Regions from separate parts of the Citrobacter freundii complex sp. 2025EL-00176 genome, predicted to be linked through region 1. Evidence: predicted binding sites of a transcription regulator. Region 1 holds the regulator's gene; each other region holds the start of a gene.
What was found. Region 1 encodes CRP, which controls carbon source genes, mostly activating them, when cyclic AMP is high. Its sites were predicted from a motif close to ATGTGANNNNNNTCACAT; they were not measured.
Positions count from the first base shown of each region.

Region 2: the regulator CRP is predicted to act here: its motif matches at 2,668-2,685, upstream of hpt (hypoxanthine phosphoribosyltransferase).
Region 3: the regulator CRP is predicted to act here: its motif matches at 2,467-2,484, upstream of ldtB (L,D-transpeptidase).
Region 4: the regulator CRP is predicted to act here: its motif matches at 3,655-3,672, upstream of glpT (glycerol-3-phosphate transporter).

Region 1 covers NZ_JBRYHT010000008.1:64,197-69,390, reverse strand. The annotation lists gene argD (bifunctional acetylornithine/succinyldiaminopimelate transaminase) at 1-518, shown strand, start outside; gene ACVXHP_RS16095 (YccS/YhfK family putative transporter) at 597-2,684, opposite strand; gene crp (cAMP-activated global transcriptional regulator CRP) at 2,736-3,368, opposite strand; gene ACVXHP_RS16085 (OsmC family protein) at 3,677-4,081, shown strand; gene ACVXHP_RS16080 (phosphoribulokinase) at 4,180-5,049, opposite strand; gene ACVXHP_RS16075 (YheU family protein) at 5,103-5,194, opposite strand, start outside.
Region 2 covers NZ_JBRYHT010000006.1:183,580-188,773, forward strand. The annotation lists gene ACVXHP_RS14165 (hypothetical protein) at 1-184, shown strand, start outside; gene ACVXHP_RS14170 (glucose/quinate/shikimate family membrane-bound PQQ-dependent dehydrogenase) at 219-2,609, opposite strand; gene hpt (hypoxanthine phosphoribosyltransferase) at 2,813-3,349, shown strand; gene can (carbonate dehydratase) at 3,443-4,105, opposite strand; gene ACVXHP_RS14185 (ABC transporter ATP-binding protein) at 4,214-5,140, shown strand; gene ACVXHP_RS14190 (ABC transporter permease) at 5,137-5,194, shown strand, end outside.
Region 3 covers NZ_JBRYHT010000001.1:154,170-159,363, forward strand. The annotation lists gene mntR (manganese-binding transcriptional regulator MntR) at 1-244, shown strand, start outside; gene ACVXHP_RS00780 (anion transporter) at 241-1,350, shown strand; gene ldtB (L,D-transpeptidase) at 1,445-2,365, opposite strand; gene ACVXHP_RS00790 (ABC-F family ATPase) at 2,598-4,190, shown strand; gene ACVXHP_RS00795 (DUF1479 domain-containing protein) at 4,274-5,194, opposite strand, start outside.
Region 4 covers NZ_JBRYHT010000021.1:45,139-50,332, reverse strand. The annotation lists gene ACVXHP_RS23290 (MFS transporter) at 1-15, opposite strand, end outside; gene ACVXHP_RS23285 (LysR family transcriptional regulator) at 177-1,055, shown strand; gene glpQ (glycerophosphodiester phosphodiesterase) at 1,116-2,183, opposite strand; gene glpT (glycerol-3-phosphate transporter) at 2,187-3,545, opposite strand; gene glpA (anaerobic glycerol-3-phosphate dehydrogenase subunit A) at 3,816-5,194, shown strand, end outside.

The DNA.
Region 1 (5,194 bases):
GTACCGGCGATTTGTTTGCCTATATGCACTACGGCGTGACGCCGGATATCCTCACCAGTGCCAAGGCGCTCGGCGGCGGCTTCCCGGTGAGCGCCATGCTGACCACCCAGGAAATTGCCTCCGCGTTCCATGTAGGTTCACACGGCTCCACATACGGCGGTAATCCGCTGGCCTGTGCGGTTGCAGATGCCGCGTTTGATATCATCAACACCCCGGAAGTTCTGGAAGGTATTCAGGGCAAACGTCAGACGTTTGTGCAGCATTTGCAGCAGATTAATCAGCAGTTCGATATTTTCAGTGATATTCGCGGGATGGGGCTGCTGATTGGTGCCGAGCTGAAGCCGCAGTTTAAGGGTCGGGCACGTGATTTCCTCTACGCTGCCGCGCACGAAGGGGTGATGGTGCTGAATGCCGGACCGGACGTGATGCGCTTCGCGCCGTCGCTGGTGGTAGAACAGGCAGATATCGAGGAAGGGATGCAGCGTTTTGCGCAGGCGGTGGCGAAGGTGGTGGGCTGATTGCCTGATTGCCTGATTGCCGGATGGGTAAGGTGTGATTCGTAGGCCGGATAAGCGTAGCGCATCCGGCAGTCGATCTTAACCTTTCATATCCCGCAGTCGGCGGCTCAGCCAGATGCCGTGGTGTGGTCGTTGACGCCATGCGACCGACGAAATGGTGTGCATGGTGTTCAGATGACCCAATATCCTTTGCAGATGCTGCTCCAGGGTGCTTAACGGGCCGTGGGACAGCATCTCTGGCGCTTCGAGAATATTCACATCACCCGAGCTTCCCGGTCCGTCATACTCCAGCCGCTGCTGACAGCGCTGAAGCGCAATTTCGCAGGATTCCAGATACCGCTGTGCCAAATCCGGCGTCAGCATCGTATGTTCCCTTGCCAGCGTGGTCATCGCGTTGATGTGTTCAACGATGAACTGGCTGTGCGTGACCCACAGTTTCATATCCGCCAGATAGTGCGAGTTGAATCCTGGCTCCTGCATTGCCTGATTCAGTGAGTTAAACAGCGTGTTATGCGCCTGATTGACCCGCATGCGTTGATACGCCAGCGGCGTGGCCTGCGGATCGTTGCTGAGGATCAGGCGAATGGCCTCCTGATCGGCTTCTAACGCATCGTGGGCGTTCTTACGCAACAGGCCGCTCTGCCACTGCGGCCACAGCCAGAGCGTGCCGCCGAAGGCGATTAAGCAGCCAATCACCGTGTCGACAAACCGCGGCACGATAAATTGCTCTCCGTTCAGCGTCAGCAACTGCAGGGTGTATACCGCCGTAACCGTAAAGCCAACGGTGGCCCAGCCGTAGTTTTTGCGAATGATCAGATAGCTGCCTAACGTTATCAGCAACATGCCCGCCAGCGTGAAACCTTCCTGAATATGAAAGTGCAATGTGACGCCCGCAATCACCAGTCCGACGAGTGTACCCACCGAGCGATGCAAAATACGCACCCGGGTCGCCCCATAGCCATTTTGCGTGACGAACAGGATGGTCATCAAAATCCAGTAAGGTTTAGGCAGATGTAAGGCGCTGCCCATCAGGCTGGCGATACTCAGCATGACGCTAATGCGTCCAGCGTTACGCAGCGCCGGGGATTTCAACGACAGATAGTTTTTCAGCGCCGGGATCAACGGCAACCGCCGCTGTTTGTCCGCCATTAAATCACGGGCATACAGCGGGCGCTGGGTCCGTAGCACACGGGCAATACGGCTGAAGTGCCAGTAGCAAAACTGTCCTACCGGATTGTCCGGATGCTGGTTGGCGATTTTCTCCAGAGAGCCAATCTGCTTTTCCATGGAGAAACGGGTCGGCAAGCGGTGATACAAGATATCATCGGCCAGTACGCGCAGGCGGGCGGCAACGGTGCGCGCGTTCCAGCGAATCACCTGTTCCGCGTGGCTTCGCTCAACCAGTTTTTGCACCTCTTCCGGCTGATGCAGGCTCACCGAAATATGCTCCTGCAAATCGAGCGCTTCCTGAAAGGCACGCAACAGCCGTTTGTATTCATTATTGTGATGCGCCGACAGCATATGCATTTGCTGGTAGCACTGGGTAATCAGATCCACCGCTTTTTGTTGACGAACCAGCAACGGAGGCAGCGCTTTTTCTGGATCGGCATGCTGGGTCAGCAGACTGTACTTGGCCTCACAGTAATCGGCTAATTCGCGGTACAACAGGCTGAGCGATTCGCGCAGCGGCTGCTCACGCCACATCCAGAACCAGAACCAGTTGAACAGACCGTACCACAACGTACCCAGTGCATAGATCAGCAATGGCTCCCAGACGGGCATGTTCCCGGCAAGGCTTAGCGTGAAAATTGCCGCGATGAGTGAGGCTGGCAGCAGTCGCGCATGCAGCGGGCTTAGCTCGGCGGTTACGCCAAGAATCAGCGTCAGGCCGGTGAGGATGAGCGGCAGCGGTATAGCTTGCGCCAGCAGTAACTGCATGATCAGGCTGCAACCGGCAAACAGCGACGCGCCAATAACTAAACGTTTGAAAAAACGTTTATGCGGGGTATCAAGACCGGCAATATTGCAACAAGCAGGTACGAGGGAAAACAGAAGCCCCAGATGAAGCTGACCAATGATAAGACCGACAGCCACAGGTAAACACAGCACCAGGGTCTGTCGTAGTGCGTAGTTGATCTCGGGGTGATAAATCAGTCTTCGCCACATCGGAGCAAACAAAAATGGCGCGCTACCGGGTAGCGCGCCATTTCGACGGGATTAACGCGTGCCGTAAACGACAATGGTCTTACCGTGAGCGGAGATCAGGTTCTGATCTTCCAGCATCTTCAGAATACGACCAACGGTCTCACGGGAGCAGCCAACGATCTGGCCGATTTCCTGACGGGTGATTTTAATCTGCATACCGTCCGGGTGAGTCATCGCGTCAGGCTGTTTTGCCAGATTCAGCAGAGTCTGGGCAATACGACCGGTGACGTCGAGGAAGGCAAGGTTGCCTACTTTTTCAGACGTGACCTGCAGGCGACGAGCCATCTGAGAAGACAGGCGCATCAGAATATCCGGGTTGACCTGGATTAATTGGCGAAATTTTTTGTAGGAAATTTCAGCGACTTCACATGCGGTTTTGGCCCGTACCCAAGCGCTACGTTCCTGGCCTTCTTCAAAGAGGCCTAATTCACCAATAAAATCGCCCTGATTCAGATAAGAAAGGATCATTTCTTTCCCTTCTTCATCTTTGATCAGCACTGCCACTGAGCCTTTAACGATGTAATACAACGTTTCCGCTTTTTCACCCTGGTGAATCAGCGTGCTCTTCGATGGGTACTTATGAATATGGCAATGAGACAAGAACCATTCGAGAGTCGGGTCTGTTTGCGGTTTGCCAAGCACCATGCGCGGTTATCCTCTGTTATAAGCTGTCTCCAGAGCCAGAAAACGACGCTGCCTCTGGGTTTGCAAAAATGTGCTTCCCGCTACCTGGGAAGGGGGCTACTAAAAATAGACTGCAGCCTGTAATGTGATGTCCTCTGCATACATGCAGTACGTCAATGTATTACTGTAGCATCCTGACTGTTTTAGCATAGCTTTCGCCGTGTGTCTCCTGGTGTCTCGCTTCAGCATGACGCAGGTCGCCTTCCGTTGCGAGAATTGTTATGTACGCGTAATCTGTCAGGAAAATTGAAACATTGGAGTTACGAAATATGCAAGCGCGTGTAAAGTGGGTTGAGGGGTTAACCTTCCTCGGAGAGTCCGCCTCTGGCCACCAAATTTTGATGGACGGTAACTCCGGTGATAAAGCGCCGAGCCCGATGGAAATGGTATTAATGGCCGCGGGTGGTTGTAGCGCGATCGATGTGGTGTCGATCCTGCAAAAGGGACGTCAGGATGTGACCAACTGCGAAGTGAAACTCACCTCTGAGCGCCGTGAAGAAGCGCCGCGTTTGTTTACCCACATCAATCTGCATTTCATCGTCACCGGCCACGATCTGAAAGATGCGTCGGTCTCCCGTGCCGTCGATCTCTCGGCGGAAAAATATTGTTCTGTGGCATTGATGCTGGAAAAAGCGGTGAATATTACCCACTCCTATGAAGTGGTTGCTGCGTAACACATGACGCCGGATGGCGGCGTGGCCTTATCCGGCCTACAGAACGATACTGATTTGTAGGCCCGATAAGCGTAGCGCCATCGGGCACATCCCATACATCACTCTATCTTTTTGCCTTCCATCAGACGCTGGACCAGCGGCAGCATAATCAATTCCATCGCCAGACCCATTTTGCCGCCAGGCACGACTAATGTATTGATGTGGGAAATGAATGAGCCTTGCAGCATGGCCAGAAGCCACGGAAAGTCGATCCCTTCCAGATTGCGAAAATGAATCACCACAAAGCTTTCGTCCAGCGACGGAATACTCTTGGCTGCAAAAGGGTTTGAGGTATCGACGGTGGGCACGCGCTGAAAGTTAATGTGCGTACGGGAAAACTGCGGCGTGATGTAATTGATGTAATCGTCCATTGAGCGCACAACCGAGTCCATCACCGCTTCACGCGAGTGTCCACGCTCGCTGGTATCGCGGGTCAGCTTCTGGATCCATTCCAGGTTAACGATCGGCACCACGCCGACCAGAAGATCGACATGCCGGGCCACATTTTGCTGTGGAGTGACGACGCCGCCGTGTAGCCCTTCATAGAACAGGACATCCGTCGGTTCAGGCAATGGCTGCCAGGGGGTAAACGTCCCCGGAACCTGGTTCCACGGTACGGCTTCATCGTAGGTATGCAGATATTTGCGCGACTGACCTGTTCCCGTCTGGCCGTATTCAATGAAGGTTTGTTCCAGCAGACCAAAGTCATTGGCTTCAGGACCGAAATAGCTGATATGCCGCCCGGCATCGCGCGCTTTGCGAATCGCCATGTCCATTTCCGGACGGGTATAGCGATGAAAACTGTCACCTTCCACCTCGGCGGCGCGCAGATTTAACTGCGCGAAAATTTTACGAAACGCGAGGCTGGTGGTGGTGGTCCCCGCGCCGCTGGATCCTGTTACCGCAATCACCGGATGTTTGGCAGACATAACAACTCCATGAATTGGTTGATTTTTTATTATAGTCGGCCGTCGGCTACGGATTACTCGTGAATCTGCTTCCTCGGCATGATGTTGACCGTTTCATGCAGTTCGGACCACACCAGCACGGCTTCACCTGATTGTAGTTGGCGTT
Region 2 (5,194 bases), on a different contig from region 1:
CGGGCATAAAGCGTGGCTGATTACCTTCCGCTCGCAAGCGCCGGATACTGAAATTCTCAACCTGCTGCTGGTTACCTCGCAAAATGAGAAAGCGGTGCAGGTCTCCTTCAATATGACCAAAGATCTGGTGTCGCAGTACCAGGACGCCGCGAAGGCTTCGTTACTGTCACTGAAGTTTGAATAAAAAAACGCCCGCAACACAGCGGGCGCTTTTCATTTTACTTCGCGTCGTCCGGCAATGCGTACGCCACGATATAATCGCCCATCTTCGTACCAAATGAGCCGTGACCGCCTGCGGAAATGACCACATACTGCTTGCCATTCACTTCATAGGTCATCGGTGTCGCCTGTCCACCTGCAGGTAGACGGCCTTGCCACAGTTTTTCACCGTTGCTCATATTGTAGGCGCGCAGATAGTTATCGGCGGTCGCGGCTATGAACAGCACGTTACCGGCGGTGGAGATCGGCCCTCCCAGCATCGGCATCCCCATATTGAACGGCACCTGAACCGGCATTGGGAACGGCATGCTGTCCTGTGGGGTGCCAATACGTTTTTTCCACACCACTTCATTGGTCTTCAGATCCACCGCGGAGATGTATCCCCAGGCTGGCTGCTTACACGGCAGGCCAAATGGCGACAGGAACGGATTCAGCGTGACGCCAAACGGCACGCCGTACTGTGGCTGAATCCCTGATTCTGTGCCGGTGCCTTTGGCATCTTTCGGCGGCTCCATCGGATTGCCAGGGCCGCGTGGGATCAGCTTCGACACAAACGGCAGCGCCATCGGGTTAGCAATGGCGACCTGACGGTTGGGATCAACGGAGATGCCGCCCCATTCGAACATGCCCAGGTTGCCGGGGAATACCAGCGTGCCTTGCTCCGAAGGCGGGGTGAAGATGCCCTCATAACGCAGTTGGTGGAACATCACGCGACACACCAGCTGGTCGAACATGGTGGCCCCCCACATATCCGCGCCGCTCAAATCTTTCTGCGGACGGAAACTCAGGTCGGAGAACGGCTGGGTTTTGCTGACGTAATCACCTTTGGCTGCGCCCTGCGGCACCGGTTTTTCCGGGGCAGGGACCACCAGTTCACCATTACGGCGGTCGAGCACGAAGATGTTACCGGTTTTCGCCGGGGCGTAAATGACCGGGACTTTCTGCCCTTTAACGGTGATATCCGCCAGCGTCGGCTGCGCCGGTAAGTCCATATCCCACAGATCGTGGTGAACGGTTTGATAGCTCCAGGCCAGCTTCCCGGTCGTGGCATTTAACGCCAGGATGGCGCTGGCATAACGTTCCTGCTCCGGCGTGCGGTTACCGCCCCAGATATCCGGTGTGGTGACGCCCATCGGCAGATACACCAGATCCAGCTTCGCGTCGTAGGCCGCCGGGGCCCAGGAGTTTGGTGAGTTAAAGGTGAACGTATGTTCATCTGACGGGATGAAATTGGGATCTTTGGCGCCTGGGTCGAACGCCCACAACAGCTTACCGGTATTCACGTCGAAGCCACGGATAACGCCGGAGGTTTCGCGGGTGGAGAAGTTATCGGTCACCGACCCGGCAATCACGATGGTTTTATCGGTGATGATGGGAGGTGACGTCGGTTCATACAGACCCGGCGTGGTATCCGGCATGTTGGTCTGTAGGTTGAGGATCCCTTTATTGGCGAAGGTTGTGCACAGCTTGCCCGTTTCTGCGTTCAGGGCAAACAGACGGCCATCGTTCACCGGCAGGATGATGCGGCGCGGACAGTCAGCAACCACTTCCGGGCTGGCGTTATCGGCACGTGCTTCATGATAAGAAACGCCGCGACAGGTCACGTGCTGGAAAGAGGTGTTGGTATTGAGTTGGGGATCGAAATGCCACTTCTCTTTACCACTCGCCGCATCAAGCGCAAACAGACGCTGGTGGGCGGTACACAGATAGAGCGTATCTCCAACTTTGATTGGCGTGACTTCATTGGTGATTTCACCCGGATCGTTCGGCTGTTTTAAATCACCGGTACGAAATACCCAGGCTTCTTTCAATTGATGTACGTTGTCGGCGTTAATTTGTTTTAACGGTGAGTAGCGTTGACCTTCCTGATTACGCCCGTAAGCGGGCCAGTCCTCGTCGGCCACCGGTGAAATTGCTTCGGCCGGGATGGTCTCCGCGCTCAGCGTGCCGTGTACTTCCTGCGGATCGTTGAAACCCGCCCAGGTCAGGATCCCGCCGCTAATCAGTAGTGCGACGACCAGCGCCGTTATCGCACCGCTGGAAGGGACGATCAGGTGACGCCAGACGAACGGCAGGATAAGCCAGATACCGAAGAAGACCAGGATGTCGCTACGCGGTGTTAATGCCCAGAAATCAAAGCCGACTTCCCACACTCCCCAAACCATGGTGGCGAGAAGCAGGACGGCATACAGCCAAAGCGCGGAGCGTTTACTCCGCCATAGCAGGAAGGCCACGCCGAGCATGGCCAGGCCCGCTATCGGGTAATACCAGGAGCCACCGATGGCGACCAGCCAGCCTCCGCCAATCAGGAGATAGAGTCCACAAAGTGCCGCGAACAGAGCACTCAGTGTCACGATAAGTCGTTGGGATCGTACGTTGTTATTTGCCATAAAAAATACCATCACAGGTGTTATTTCTTTAATAGCAGTTAATTATAGGAGTTAAAACGCGTGACGATTGTCACATTATGAACTTTATCAACAGATGCCGCGTATGAATGCTTTTGCTGGTATACTGCGTGCCTTGCGCTTAGATGCTCGCTTATTAAAAGTAAGCATTGAGTGATTTGTTTTTAAATCATATGGTTAGAGATATGAAACATACTGTTGAAGTCATGATCCCGGAAGCGGAGATCAAAGCGCGTATTGCTGAACTGGGACGTCAGATTAACGAACGTTATAAGGACAGCGGCAGCGATATGGTGCTGGTTGGTCTGTTACGCGGCTCATTTATGTTTATGGCGGACCTGTGCCGTGAAGTGCATGTCTCCCACGAAGTCGATTTCATGACTGCATCCAGTTATGGCAGCGGAATGTCTACCACGCGTGATGTTAAGATCCTGAAAGATCTGGATGAAGACATTCGTGGCAAGGACGTGCTGATTGTCGAGGACATCATCGACTCCGGCAACACGCTGTCTAAAGTGCGTGAGATTCTGAGCCTGCGCGAGCCGAAATCCCTGGCTATCTGTACGCTGCTGGATAAACCTTCCCGTCGTGAAGTTGATGTCCCGGTCGAGTTTATCGGATTCTCTATTCCAGATGAGTTTGTGGTCGGCTACGGCATTGACTATGCTCAGCGTTATCGCCATCTGCCGTACGTTGGCAAAGTGGTGCTGCTGGACGAGTAATTGGCTGGAGTGCCTGATGGCGCTTCGCTTATCAGGCCTACGGCGCAGGTTTGTAGGCCGGGTAAGGCATAGCCGCCTCCCGGCAATGTCACATTATTTATGGTTGCAGTGTTTCTGGCTGAGGTTAGATAAACCCTGGCGATAGCGCTGCTCCAGCGTTTCGCGACTGGTGGCGGTGACGTCGAGATCGCGCAGCAGGCCATCATGGATACCGTAGGCCCAGCCGTGAATCGTGACTTTCTGACCGCGCTTCCAGGCCGATCGCATAATCGTTGAATGACCCAGGTTATAGACCTGCTCCATGACATTCAGTTCGCACAGGGTGTCCATGCGGCGTTCCTGCGGCATTTCGCCCAGCAGTGAGCTGTGTTTAAACCAGATATCGCGAATGTGCAGTAACCAGTTATCAATCAGCCCCTGTTCTTTATTTTCAATCGCCGCCTGGACGCCGCCGCATCCGTAGTGGCCACAAATAATAATATGTTCCACTTCCAGCACATCCACCGCATACTGAACCACTGAGAGGCAGTTCAGGTCGGTGTGAATAACCAGATTGGCGACATTACGGTGGACAAATAATTCGCCCGGTTCAAGACCGGTCAATCGTTCAGCGGGAACGCGGCTGTCGGAACATCCAATCCATAGAAAACGTGGATTCTGCGCATGTGTCAGCGTTTCAAAAAATCCGGGATCCTCTTCTACCAGCATCTTTGACCATAGTGCATTGTTGCTGATGAGTGTATCTATGTCTTTCATGGAGTTGTACGACCCGAAGCCAGATAAATTCGATGGGCTAATATAGGGTAACTCCAGCATTAATTAAACTATATATAAAATGTCAGAACGTAAGGTAAGTAAAAAACCATGACCATTGCTCTGGAACTTCAAGAACTTAAGAAAACCTATCCCGGTGGCGTGCAGGCGCTACGCGGCATAGATTTACAAGTCGAAGTGGGTGATTTTTATGCGCTTTTGGGACCTAATGGCGCAGGTAAATCCACCACCATCGGCATTATCAGTTCGCTGGTGAATAAAACTTCCGGACGGGTAAGCGTCTTCGGATACGATCTCGATAAAGACACGGTTAACGCTAAACGTCAGCTTGGGCTGGTGCCGCAGGAGTTTAACTTTAACCCGTTTGAAACCGTGCAGCAGATCGTGGTCAACCAGGCAGGTTACTACGGCGTTGAGCATAAAGAAGCCGTTAAGCGTAGCGAAATATATCTAAAACAGCTCGACTTGTGGGAAAAGCGTAACGAACGTGCGCGTATGCTTTCCGGTGGGATGAAACGTCGTCTGATGATCGCGCGCGCGCTGATGCATGAGCCAAAGCTGTTGATTCTCGATGAACCAACGGCGGGCGTCGACATTGAGTTACGTCGTTCAATGTGGGGCTTTTTAAAAGATTTAAACGACAAAGGCACCACGATTATTCTGACCACCCACTATCTCGAAGAAGCGGAAATGCTGTGCCGCAATATCGGTATTATTCAGCACGGCGAGCTGGTGGAAAATACCTCCATGAAGAGCCTGCTCTCTAAACTGAAATCCGAGACCTTTATTCTCGATCTGGCGCCAAAAAGTCCGCTGCCAAAACTGGAAGGGTATCAGTATCGTCTGGTTGATACCTCGACGCTGGAAGTGGAAGTTCTGCGTGAGCAAGGGGTTAACAGCGTGTTCTCACAGCTGAGCGCCCAGGGTATTCAGGTATTGAGTATGCGTAACAAAGCGAACCGACTGGAAGAACTGTTTGTTTCTCTGGTGCATGAAAAACAAGGAGATCGCGCATGATGCAGCTTTATTGGGTTGCGCTGAAAAGCATCTGGGCGAAAGAGATCCACCGCT
Region 3 (5,194 bases), on a different contig from region 1:
CCTTGCTTCAGTCGGGTTGATTGAAATGATCCCCTGGCGCGGGGTGTTTTTAACCGCAGAAGGCGAACGCCTGGCCCAGGAGAGCCGAGAGCGGCATCAGATTGTGGAAAATTTCCTGTTGATGTTAGGTATCAGCCCGGAAATTGCCCGGCGTGACGCTGAGGGAATGGAGCACCACGTCAGTAAGGAAACGCTGGAGGCTTTTAGCCGTTTTACGCAACAGCAAGGAACTGGCTCTGAATGAGTTTTCCTTTACTACGCGCCTTGCAGCGCGATCGTTTTTTCCAGCTGTTAATCATCGTCGGGGTTGTACTGAGCGTGTTCACGCCATTTACGCCCCGGTCATGGCCTGGCGCGATTGACTGGCACACCATCATTACGCTTAGCGGCCTGATGCTACTGACCAAAGGTGTGGAGTTAAGCGGTTACTTCGACGTGTTAGGGCGCAAGATGACCCGCCGTTTTCACACAGAACGCCAACTGGCGATATTCATGGTGCTGGCGGCAGCGCTGCTGTCGACGTTTCTGACTAACGATGTTGCGTTATTTATTGTTGTCCCGCTGACCATCACCCTGAAAAAATTGTGCGCCATTCCGGTGAATCGCCTGATTATCTTTGAGGCGCTGGCGGTGAACGCCGGATCGTTGCTGACGCCAATAGGCAATCCGCAAAATATCCTGATGTGGGGACGCTCCGGGTTGTCATTTACCGCGTTTACCTGGCAGATGGCGCCGCTCGCGGGTGCCATGATGCTGACGCTGGTGGTGCTTTGCTGGTTCAGTTTCCCAAACAAAGCATTGCACTATCATACCGGTACGCGCGCGCCGGACTGGCAACCACGCCTGGTGTGGAGCTGTCTGGCGCTGTATCTCATCTTTCTGGCGGCACTGGAGTTAAAACAAGAGCTGTGGGGGCTGGCGATTGTGGCGGCGGGGTTCATGGTTCTGGCGCGTCGCGTCATTCTCAGCGTGGACTGGACGCTGCTGCTGGTGTTTATGGCGATGTTCATTGATGTGCATTTGCTGACGCAGCTACCGGCCTTGCAGGGGATAACCCACCAGATTGGCACGCTCTCTGCGCCGGGTCTTTGGTTGACGGCCATTGGCCTGTCGCAGTTTATCAGTAATGTGCCCAGTACAATTTTGTTGCTGAACTACGTTCCGCCGACGCTGCTGCTGGCCTGGGCAGTTAATGTGGGCGGCTTCGGGCTGCTGCCGGGATCGCTGGCAAATCTTATCGCTTTACGCATGGCAAACGACCGACGGATTTGGTGGCGTTTTCATTGGTATTCGCTGCCGATGCTGATATGGGCGGGACTGGTAGGGTATGGTTTGCTGCAGGTGATGTAATTGATGTGGGGCGCCGGATGGCGGCTGGCGCCTGATCCGGCCTACTGCGTTGGTAGGCCCGATAAGCGTAGCACCATCGGGCATGTATAGCAGATTAGTTCAGACGAACCGGCATACCAGAACGGTTCTGTACCGCCTGCTCAACGACGGACTGATCGACGTCAGACTGACCGGTGATGCTGGTAATGCTCTTGTTCAGCGTAATCGGTACGATTTCCCCGCCTTCAAACTGTGCTTCAGTGGTGGACAGTGGGTTATGCACCTCGATGTAACGGCTGCCGTCTGGTTCGGTAGTGGCTTTCACCGGCTCATCGATAAACTGTACGCGAGTGCCGACCGGCACATTTTCAAACAGGAATTTGATGTCGTCGTTACGCAGACGGACGCAACCGTGGCTGACACGTAAGCCAACGCCGAAGTTAGCATTGGTACCGTGAATAGCATACAGACGGCCAATATACAGTGCGTACAGGCCCATCGGGTTATCCGGACCTGCCGGAACCACGGCTGGCAGCGGTTCGCCCGCAGCGCGGTATTCCGCATGCATTTTCGCCGTTGGCGTCCAGGTTGGGCCCGCTTTCTTACGTTCTACTTTGGTGGTCCAGTTGATCGGCGTGTCTTTGCCTAACTGGCCGATACCGATCGGCAGAACGATAACGGTGTTGGTGCCTTTCGGGTAGTAGTACAGACGCATTTCAGCGCTGTTGATAACAATACCTTCATGCACGGTATCCGGCAGGATCAATTGCTGAGGAATGTTCAGTACGGTGCCGCCCTTCGGCAGGAAAGTATCCACGCCAGGGTTCGCTTCCAGCATGTTAGACAGACCCATCTGATATTCTGCCGCAAAATACTCCAGCGGTTGGGTATTGCCTTCAGGAATGGTGATGACCTGGTTTTGGCCAATCAAACGGCTACCATCGGTAGGCAGCGGGTACGTGACGGCTGAGGCAGTGTTGCAAAAACCAACTACCGCAAGTGCCGCCGCGAAAAGCGTTGTCAATTTCATATTCATCTTCATGTATGCGAGATTCAGTGCCAGGCAGGCCAGTGGGTTGAGATTTATGTAGTGTTGGGCACGCATTATATGTGCAATCTGAGCAACAAGGAATTCGGATGTGTACTAAATCACATTTTTTTCCTTTTGCTTTCACTTTAGCCCTTCAGCATGAAGGGGCGATCTTATCGTAGACTTATGGCATAATAAGCGGTTTGTCACATATTTCTTTCTCTTTCAGGATACGCCAGTGTTAGTTTCCAGCAACGTCACCATGCAGTTCGGCAGTAAGCCGCTGTTTGAAAATATTTCCGTCAAATTTGGCGGCGGCAACCGTTACGGCCTGATTGGCGCGAACGGTAGCGGTAAATCCACTTTTATGAAAATTCTCGGCGGTGATCTCGAACCGACGCTGGGTAACGTTTCCCTCGATCCGAATGAGCGCATCGGTAAGCTGCGTCAGGATCAGTTCGCCTTTGAAGAGTTCACCGTGCTTGACACCGTAATCATGGGTCATGGTGAACTGTGGGAAGTGAAGCAGGAGCGCGATCGTATATACGCGCTGGCCGAAATGAGCGAAGAAGACGGCTATAAAGTGGCTGACCTCGAAGTTCAGTACGGTGAAATGGACGGCTACTCTGCGGAAGCGCGTGCGGGCGAACTGCTGCTGGGCGTGGGTATCCCGGTAGAACAACATTACGGCCCGATGAGCGAAGTCGCACCCGGCTGGAAGCTGCGTGTGCTTCTGGCCCAGGCACTGTTCTCTAACCCGGATATTCTGCTGCTCGACGAACCAACGAACAACCTGGATATTGACACCATCCGCTGGCTGGAGCAGACGCTGAACGAACGTGACAGCACCATGATCATCATTTCGCACGACCGTCACTTCCTGAACATGGTCTGTACGCACATGGCGGATCTCGACTACGGCGAACTGCGTGTGTACCCAGGTAACTACGACGAATACATGACGGCGGCAACCCAGGCGCGTGAACGTCTGCTGGCCGATAACGCCAAGAAGAAAGCGCAGATTGCCGACCTGCAATCCTTCGTCAGCCGCTTTAGCGCTAACGCATCGAAATCTCGTCAGGCGACCTCTCGTGCGCGTCAGATTGACAAGATCAAGCTCGACGAAGTGAAAGCGTCCAGCCGTCAGAACCCGTTCATCCGCTTCGAGCAGGATAAGAAACTGTTCCGTAACGCGCTGGAAGTGGAAGCACTGGCGAAAGGCTTTGATGAAGGCCCGCTGTTTAAAAACTTCAACCTGCTGCTGGAAGTGGGGGAAAAGGTTGCCATCATTGGTGCTAACGGCGTGGGTAAATCTACCATGCTGAAAACGCTGGTTGGCGCTTTGCAGCCGGACAACGGTACCGTGAAGTGGTCCGAAAACGCGCAGGTCGGTTACTACGCGCAGGATCATGAATATGAGTTTGAAAACGATCTGACGGTTTTCGAATGGATGAGTCAGTGGAAACAAGAAGGCGATGATGAGCAGGTTGTGCGTAGCTTCCTCGGTCGTCTGCTGTTCAGCCAGGATGATATCAAGAAGCCTGCAAAAGTGCTTTCCGGTGGTGAAAAAGGACGCATGCTGTTTGGTAAACTGATGATGCAGAAACCAAATATTCTGGTAATGGATGAACCAACCAACCACCTGGACATGGAATCAATTGAGTCGCTGAACATGGCGCTGGAAATGTATCAGGGCACGTTGATCTTCGTCTCTCACGACCGTGAGTTCGTCAGTTCTCTGGCAACCCGTGTGATTGAAATTACGCCGGAGCGCGTGATCGACTTCACCGGTAACTACGAAGATTACCTGCGTAGTAAAGGCGTCGAATAAGTTTCTTGTTGTTTTTCGTGCTACAGGTGTGATGGTTGCACCTGTAACACGAGATACTTAGGGAAAAGGGTATAAGTTACAGATTAAATCATCCCCAGCGCACGCTTACCGTGGATATTCAAATCATCCAGCGTGAAGCGTCCCTCCCAGTCAGTTTCATAATCCTCGCGCGGGAAATCACCCGGTGACGTGCCTTTTTCCAGCGCGGCCTTCACTTTGTGGGCATAAGCCAGATTCTTTTCGCACATCGGTGCGGCAGGGATGTACATCACATTGCCCCAGCCCTGTTGATTTTCCACCGGCGCGACGGAGTGGATCACATCGCAATGCCACCAGACCGAATCCCCGGCTTCCAGTTGTGGGATGCTGGTTAACGCCTCGATCAGCAGCGGATGCCATTGTGCGGAAATCGGCAGGACTCTGCCAGGCGCTACGCCGCACAGTTCATCTTCCGGCACATCGTCCAGCAATGGACGTAGCAGCACATAGGCCATCGCCTCAGGGATTGGGACTACGTGCAACAATCCCTGACCAGGCAACATATCAGACAGTGCCGTCCAGCCCTGGAAGGTACGAAATACTGAACATTTGGTGGTGTTATCTACTGTGTACTCTTCAACTTCTGTGCGATGCGCCGCCTGCCATGGATCGTAATCTTCCAGCTTACCATTGAAAACATTCGCAAAGACCTGCTGATATGCCGGCAGAAGCCAGCGCTCCAGCGCGCCGGAATCCGTGTGCGCGCCCAGCCCTTTGGACGTTGTTCCCGGCGGACGACGGCGTATGCGGTCAGGATAGATAACGCTGACGTCCGGGTTAAACCATTGTTTCCCCTCGCTTGTAAACGTCCACAGGCGATTAAGGAATGACTGCGCATTGGCCATTTCTTCGCTCTGGCGGGCCTGCATCTGCGCCTGGGACCAGTAGATGGGGTAAATCTCCGGGCGGGATGCGCTGAGGGTGCCAAAAAAGTTATCACCGGGGCCTTTGTAGACCTCATCAAA
Region 4 (5,194 bases), on a different contig from region 1:
CAGTTTTTCTTTCATATTCGACAACCTGTCCAGACGGCGCACGCAGGCAACGCTCAGCTCAACTGAACTACGGACAGGTGCGTCAACATGTGATTTATACGGTAGACCGCAAGTGTAAACAGGTTCATCATATTAGAGAAATTAATCGTTTTAATATTGTTAATTAGAGGGAGCTAATGACATTAACCCAAATCCACGCCCTGCTTGCGGTGCTTGAATGCGGCGGTTTTACCGAAGCCAGTAAGCGGCTGTATATGACCCAATCCGCTGTAAGCCAGGCGATTTCAGCGCTTGAAGATGAGCTAGGGGTCGAATGTCTTATCCGCGAACGCCGCAAAGACATTCAACTCACCCCGGTTGGAAGGCGGATCGTACCGCACCTGCGCATGATAGTTTCTGAAACCAACGCGGTGAAAGAGATCGCCGAGCAGGAGCGAAAAAATCCAGCCCGAACCTTGCGTATCGGCTGTTTTCCCAGCGCCTGCGCCTGCATTTTACCGGGCATTATCCACCACTTCGAGCAGCACCATCCGCACATCAAAATCATTCCCTTCGAAGAGAACAGCACGGCGATCGTGGATTCTCTGCGCAGTGGGGATATTGATGCTGGATTTGTGCATTTTCCGGTGACTGGCATGTACTGCGTACCGATCTATCGCGACAAATTTACCGTCGTGGTTCCCGAAAGCCATCCCCTGGCTGCCAATACCGCGGTTAAGGTTGAACAACTGGTGGGAGAACCGCTGATTATCAGTAAAGGTCGCTATGAATTAAGCATCATGACGCTATTTAAAGAGAAAGGTATTGAGCCGGTTATTAAATACGAATTTAACCATCCGGATACCGCGATGAGCTTTATTCGGCAGGGACTGGGTATTGCGTTATTACCGGAATTGACGCTGAAAGCCATTGGTGGGGAGATACGCTCGGTGGCGCTGGAGCCGACGTTCTATCGACAGATATCGTTACTGGCAAAAGAGCCACCGGTGGACGGCAGCCCTTTATTTCTCCTGCAGGCTTGTATGGAAACGTTGACAGCAGACGGCCTTATCTAGCAGTTAAGAACGTTATCCAATCAGGCCTGTGACCGGAGGTGCATCACAGGCCTTGTGCCATTACTCTTTATTCAGGAATTTCACTGCTTTGTCGGGGAAGTCGGTGAACAACCCGTCAACGCCCGCCTTGTTATACAGAATGTCATACAACTGGTTTACGTCAGTGGTGTAATCCGGTAGCTGATCGGCACGAACGGTATAAGGATGCACCACCATCTTGTTCTGATGCGCGTCCTTAACCATGCCAGTTAACGAGATATTGCCTTTCTTAGACTTCTCATCAACCAGCATGTGGTAGTCCGGCCCAATGCCGTCCGCATACTGCGCAACCTGCTTCATGGCACCCGGTTTGAACATCCAGTCGTAGTTGTAATTAACCCAACTACCATCCGGCTTTTTCTCCTGAGTTTCATTCCAGTCAGTGTACGCAATCAACTGCACCAGATTGAGGTCCATCCCCATCTTCGGTTCCAGTTCATTTTTAATGCGCTTTAACTCCGCGACATCAAAACACTGCAGGTAAACCTTGTCGTTTTTGCTGGTATACCCGTACTTTTTCAGTACTTCCAGCGTTTTCGCGGCGATGTCCTTCCCTTCCTGGTGATGAAACCACGGCGCCTTCATTTCCGGGTAAATGCCGATGTTTTTACCGGTTGAGTGATTCAGTCCCTGAACGAATTCAATCTCTTCTTCGAAAGTGTGCACCCGGAAATCAGATTTACCCATTGGGAAACGCCCTGGGTATGTCTGGACCTTTTTGCCATTTTCGATATCAAAGCCTTCGGTAAATTTCAGCGATTTGATCTCATCAAGCGTAAAATCGATAGCGTAATAACGTCCATCTTTACGCGCACGATCCGGAAAACGCTCAGCGACATCGGTGACGCGGTCCAGATAGTGGTCATGCAGGACGACCAGATGGTCATCCTTGGTCATCACCAAATCCTGCTCCAGATAATCCGCGCCCTGAGCATAGGCCATCGCCTTCGCGGGCAGCGTATGCTCCGGTAAATAACCGCTTGCCCCACGATGCGCAATCACGATTTTATCGGCGGCGACCGCCGCGCTGCTAACAACCATACCTGCCAGCATCAGCGCCACGCTGAGACTTTTCAATGTGGTTTTCATTAATTAGCCCCCGTTACGTTTCAGCTGCATTTCTTCGTGATGGCGTTTTTCGCCAATCATGACGACCACCAGCAGAATCACCGCCAGCACACTACCGCCAATCATCACCATAAAACCGCCGTCCCAGCCGAAGAAGTCAACGGTGTAGCCGACAATGGCGCTCGCCGCCACAGAACCGCCGAGATAACCGAACAGTCCGGTAAAGCCTGCCGCCGTGCCCGCCGCTTTTTTCGGTGCCAGTTCCAGCGCGTGCAGGCCGATCAACATAACCGGGCCGTAGATCAGGAAGCCGATGATAATCATACAAGCCATATCAACGTTCGGGTTCCCTGCCGGGTTCATCCAGTAAACGATGGTCGCGATAGTCACCAGCGTCATAAAGAACACGCCGGTCGCACCACGGTTGCCGCGGAAGACTTTATCCGACATCCAACCACACAGCAGCGTGCCCGGAATACCCGCGTATTCATACAGGAAGTAGGCCCAGGATGATTTATCGAGTGCGAAATGCTTCACTTCTTTCAGGTAGGTCGGTGACCAGTCCAGGATGCCGTAGCGCAGCAGATAAACAAACACGTTGGCGATAGCGATGTACCACAACAGTTTGTTTGGCAGTACGTACTGCATGAAGATCTGCTTCGCAGTCAGCTCTTCTTCCGCTTTCTCGTTGTAATCGTCCGGGTAGTCGTTCTTATACTCTTCAATAGGCGGTAGACCACAGGATTGCGGCGTATCACGCATCAGAGCAAAGGCAAACAGCGCGACAACGATCGCACCGAAAGCAGGCATATACAGCGCCGCTTTCCAGTCATTGAACCAGGCCATACCGAGCAGGAACAGCAGAGGAGGCAGACCGCCGCCCACGTTGTGCGCACAGTTCCAGACGGAAACAATGCCGCCACGTTCTTTCTGCGACCACCAGTGCACCATGGTACGGCCACACGGCGGCCACCCCATCCCCTGGAACCATCCGCAGAGGAACAGCAGCACAAACATTACCGCAATGCTCGATGTCGCCCACGGCACAAAGCCCATAAACAACATCACTGCAGCAGCCAGAATCAAACCTGCTGGCAGGAAAACGCGCGGATTCGAGCGATCCGAAACGGACCCCATGATGAATTTCGAAAATCCGTAAGCGATGGAGATACCAGATAAGGCAAAACCCAGATCGCCACGAGAGAAACCCTGCTCAACCAGATATGGCATCGCCAGGGCGAAGTTCTTACGTACCAGATAGTACGCGGCATAACCAAAGAAAATCCCCAGGAAAATCTGCCAACGCAATCGACGATATGTCGGGTCGATCTCCGTAGCAGGCAAACGCGCCTTATGTGGCGCTGGTTTAAAAATACTCAACATAGTGTAGCCTCCGTGGCCGTCTTTCATTCGAAGTAAACACTGCAGTTCGTCATTACTACCCTACCGCTCCCAGTGTGGCCGCGATGTTAAGGAAAGATACATAACAAAAATGTGAAACGCAGCACATATTGTTACAGATTTATGACAAATGTTCATAAAGGCGCACGGAATCACGTTTCATTTTCGAATAATGAGCGATTATGCGCGAAATCAAACAATCCATGTTTTTTATGTGGCTAAATGATAAAAAACGAACTGTGAGGAAAAACAATGAAAACTCGCGACTCGCAAACAAGTGACGTGATTATCATTGGTGGAGGAGCAACAGGTGCAGGGATCGCACGCGACTGTGCGCTGCGCGGGTTGCGCGTCATCTTAGTGGAACGCCACGATATCGCCACGGGCGCGACCGGACGTAACCATGGCCTGCTGCACAGCGGTGCACGCTACGCCGTCACCGACGCTGAATCTGCCCGTGAGTGCATCAGCGAAAACCAGATTCTGAAACGTATCGCCCGTCATTGCGTTGAGCCGACGGACGGTCTGTTTATTACCCTGCCGGAGGATGAGCTCTCCTTCCAGGCTACCTTTATTCGCGCCTGTGAAGAGGCCGGTATTCGCGCAGAAGCGATTGACCCTAAGCAGGCGCGCATTATCGAACCCGCCGTCAACCCACAGTTGATTGGCGCAGTCAAAGTGCCGGACGGTACGGTCGATCCTTTCCGCTTAACCGCCGCCAACATGCTGGATGCGCGTGAGCATGGCGCGGTTATCTTAACGGCGCATGAAGTGACGGGACTGATTCGTGAAGGGACAACGGTTTGCGGCGTTAACGTGCGCAATCATCTGACGGGTGAGATGCAGTCCCTGCATGCGCCGGTGGTGGTAAACGCCGCCGGGATCTGGGGCCAGCGCATTGCCGAATATGCCGATCTGAGTATCCGGATGTTCCCGGCCAAAGGTTCACTGCTGATTATGGATCATCGCATAAACCAGCATGTCATTAACCGCTGCCGTAAACCCTCTGACGCCGATATTCTGGTGCCTGGCGATACCATTTCGCTCATCGGCACCACCTCGCAGCACATTGACTACGACGATATCGACAGCAACCGCGTCACCGCCGAAGAGGTCGATATTCTGCTACGTGAGGGCGAGAAACTGGCGCCCATTATGGCGAAAACGCGCATTTTACGCGCCTACTCAGGCGTGCGACCGCTGGTCGCCAGCGACGACGATCCAAGCGGTCGTAACGTCAGCCGCGGTATTGTGCTGTTCGATCACGCCGAACGTGACGGACTGGATGGGTTTATCACCATTACCGGCGGCAAACTGATGACCTACCGTCTGATGGCGGAATGGGCCACCGATGCCGTTTGCCGTAAGCTGGGCAATTCTCAACCTTGCACCACGGCGGACACCGCGCTGCCCGGCTCGCAGGAATCCACCGAGCACACGCTGAAACGCGTAATTTCGTTGCCCGCGCCGTTGCGCGGCTCGGCAGTCTACCGTCACGGCGATCGCACCCCGGCGTGGCTTAGCGAAGGCCGTCAGCACCGTAGCCTGGTTTGTGAATGTGAAGCGGTCACCGCGGGCGAAGTGCAATACGCCGTCGAGAACCTAACCGTCAACAGCCTGCTCGATTTACG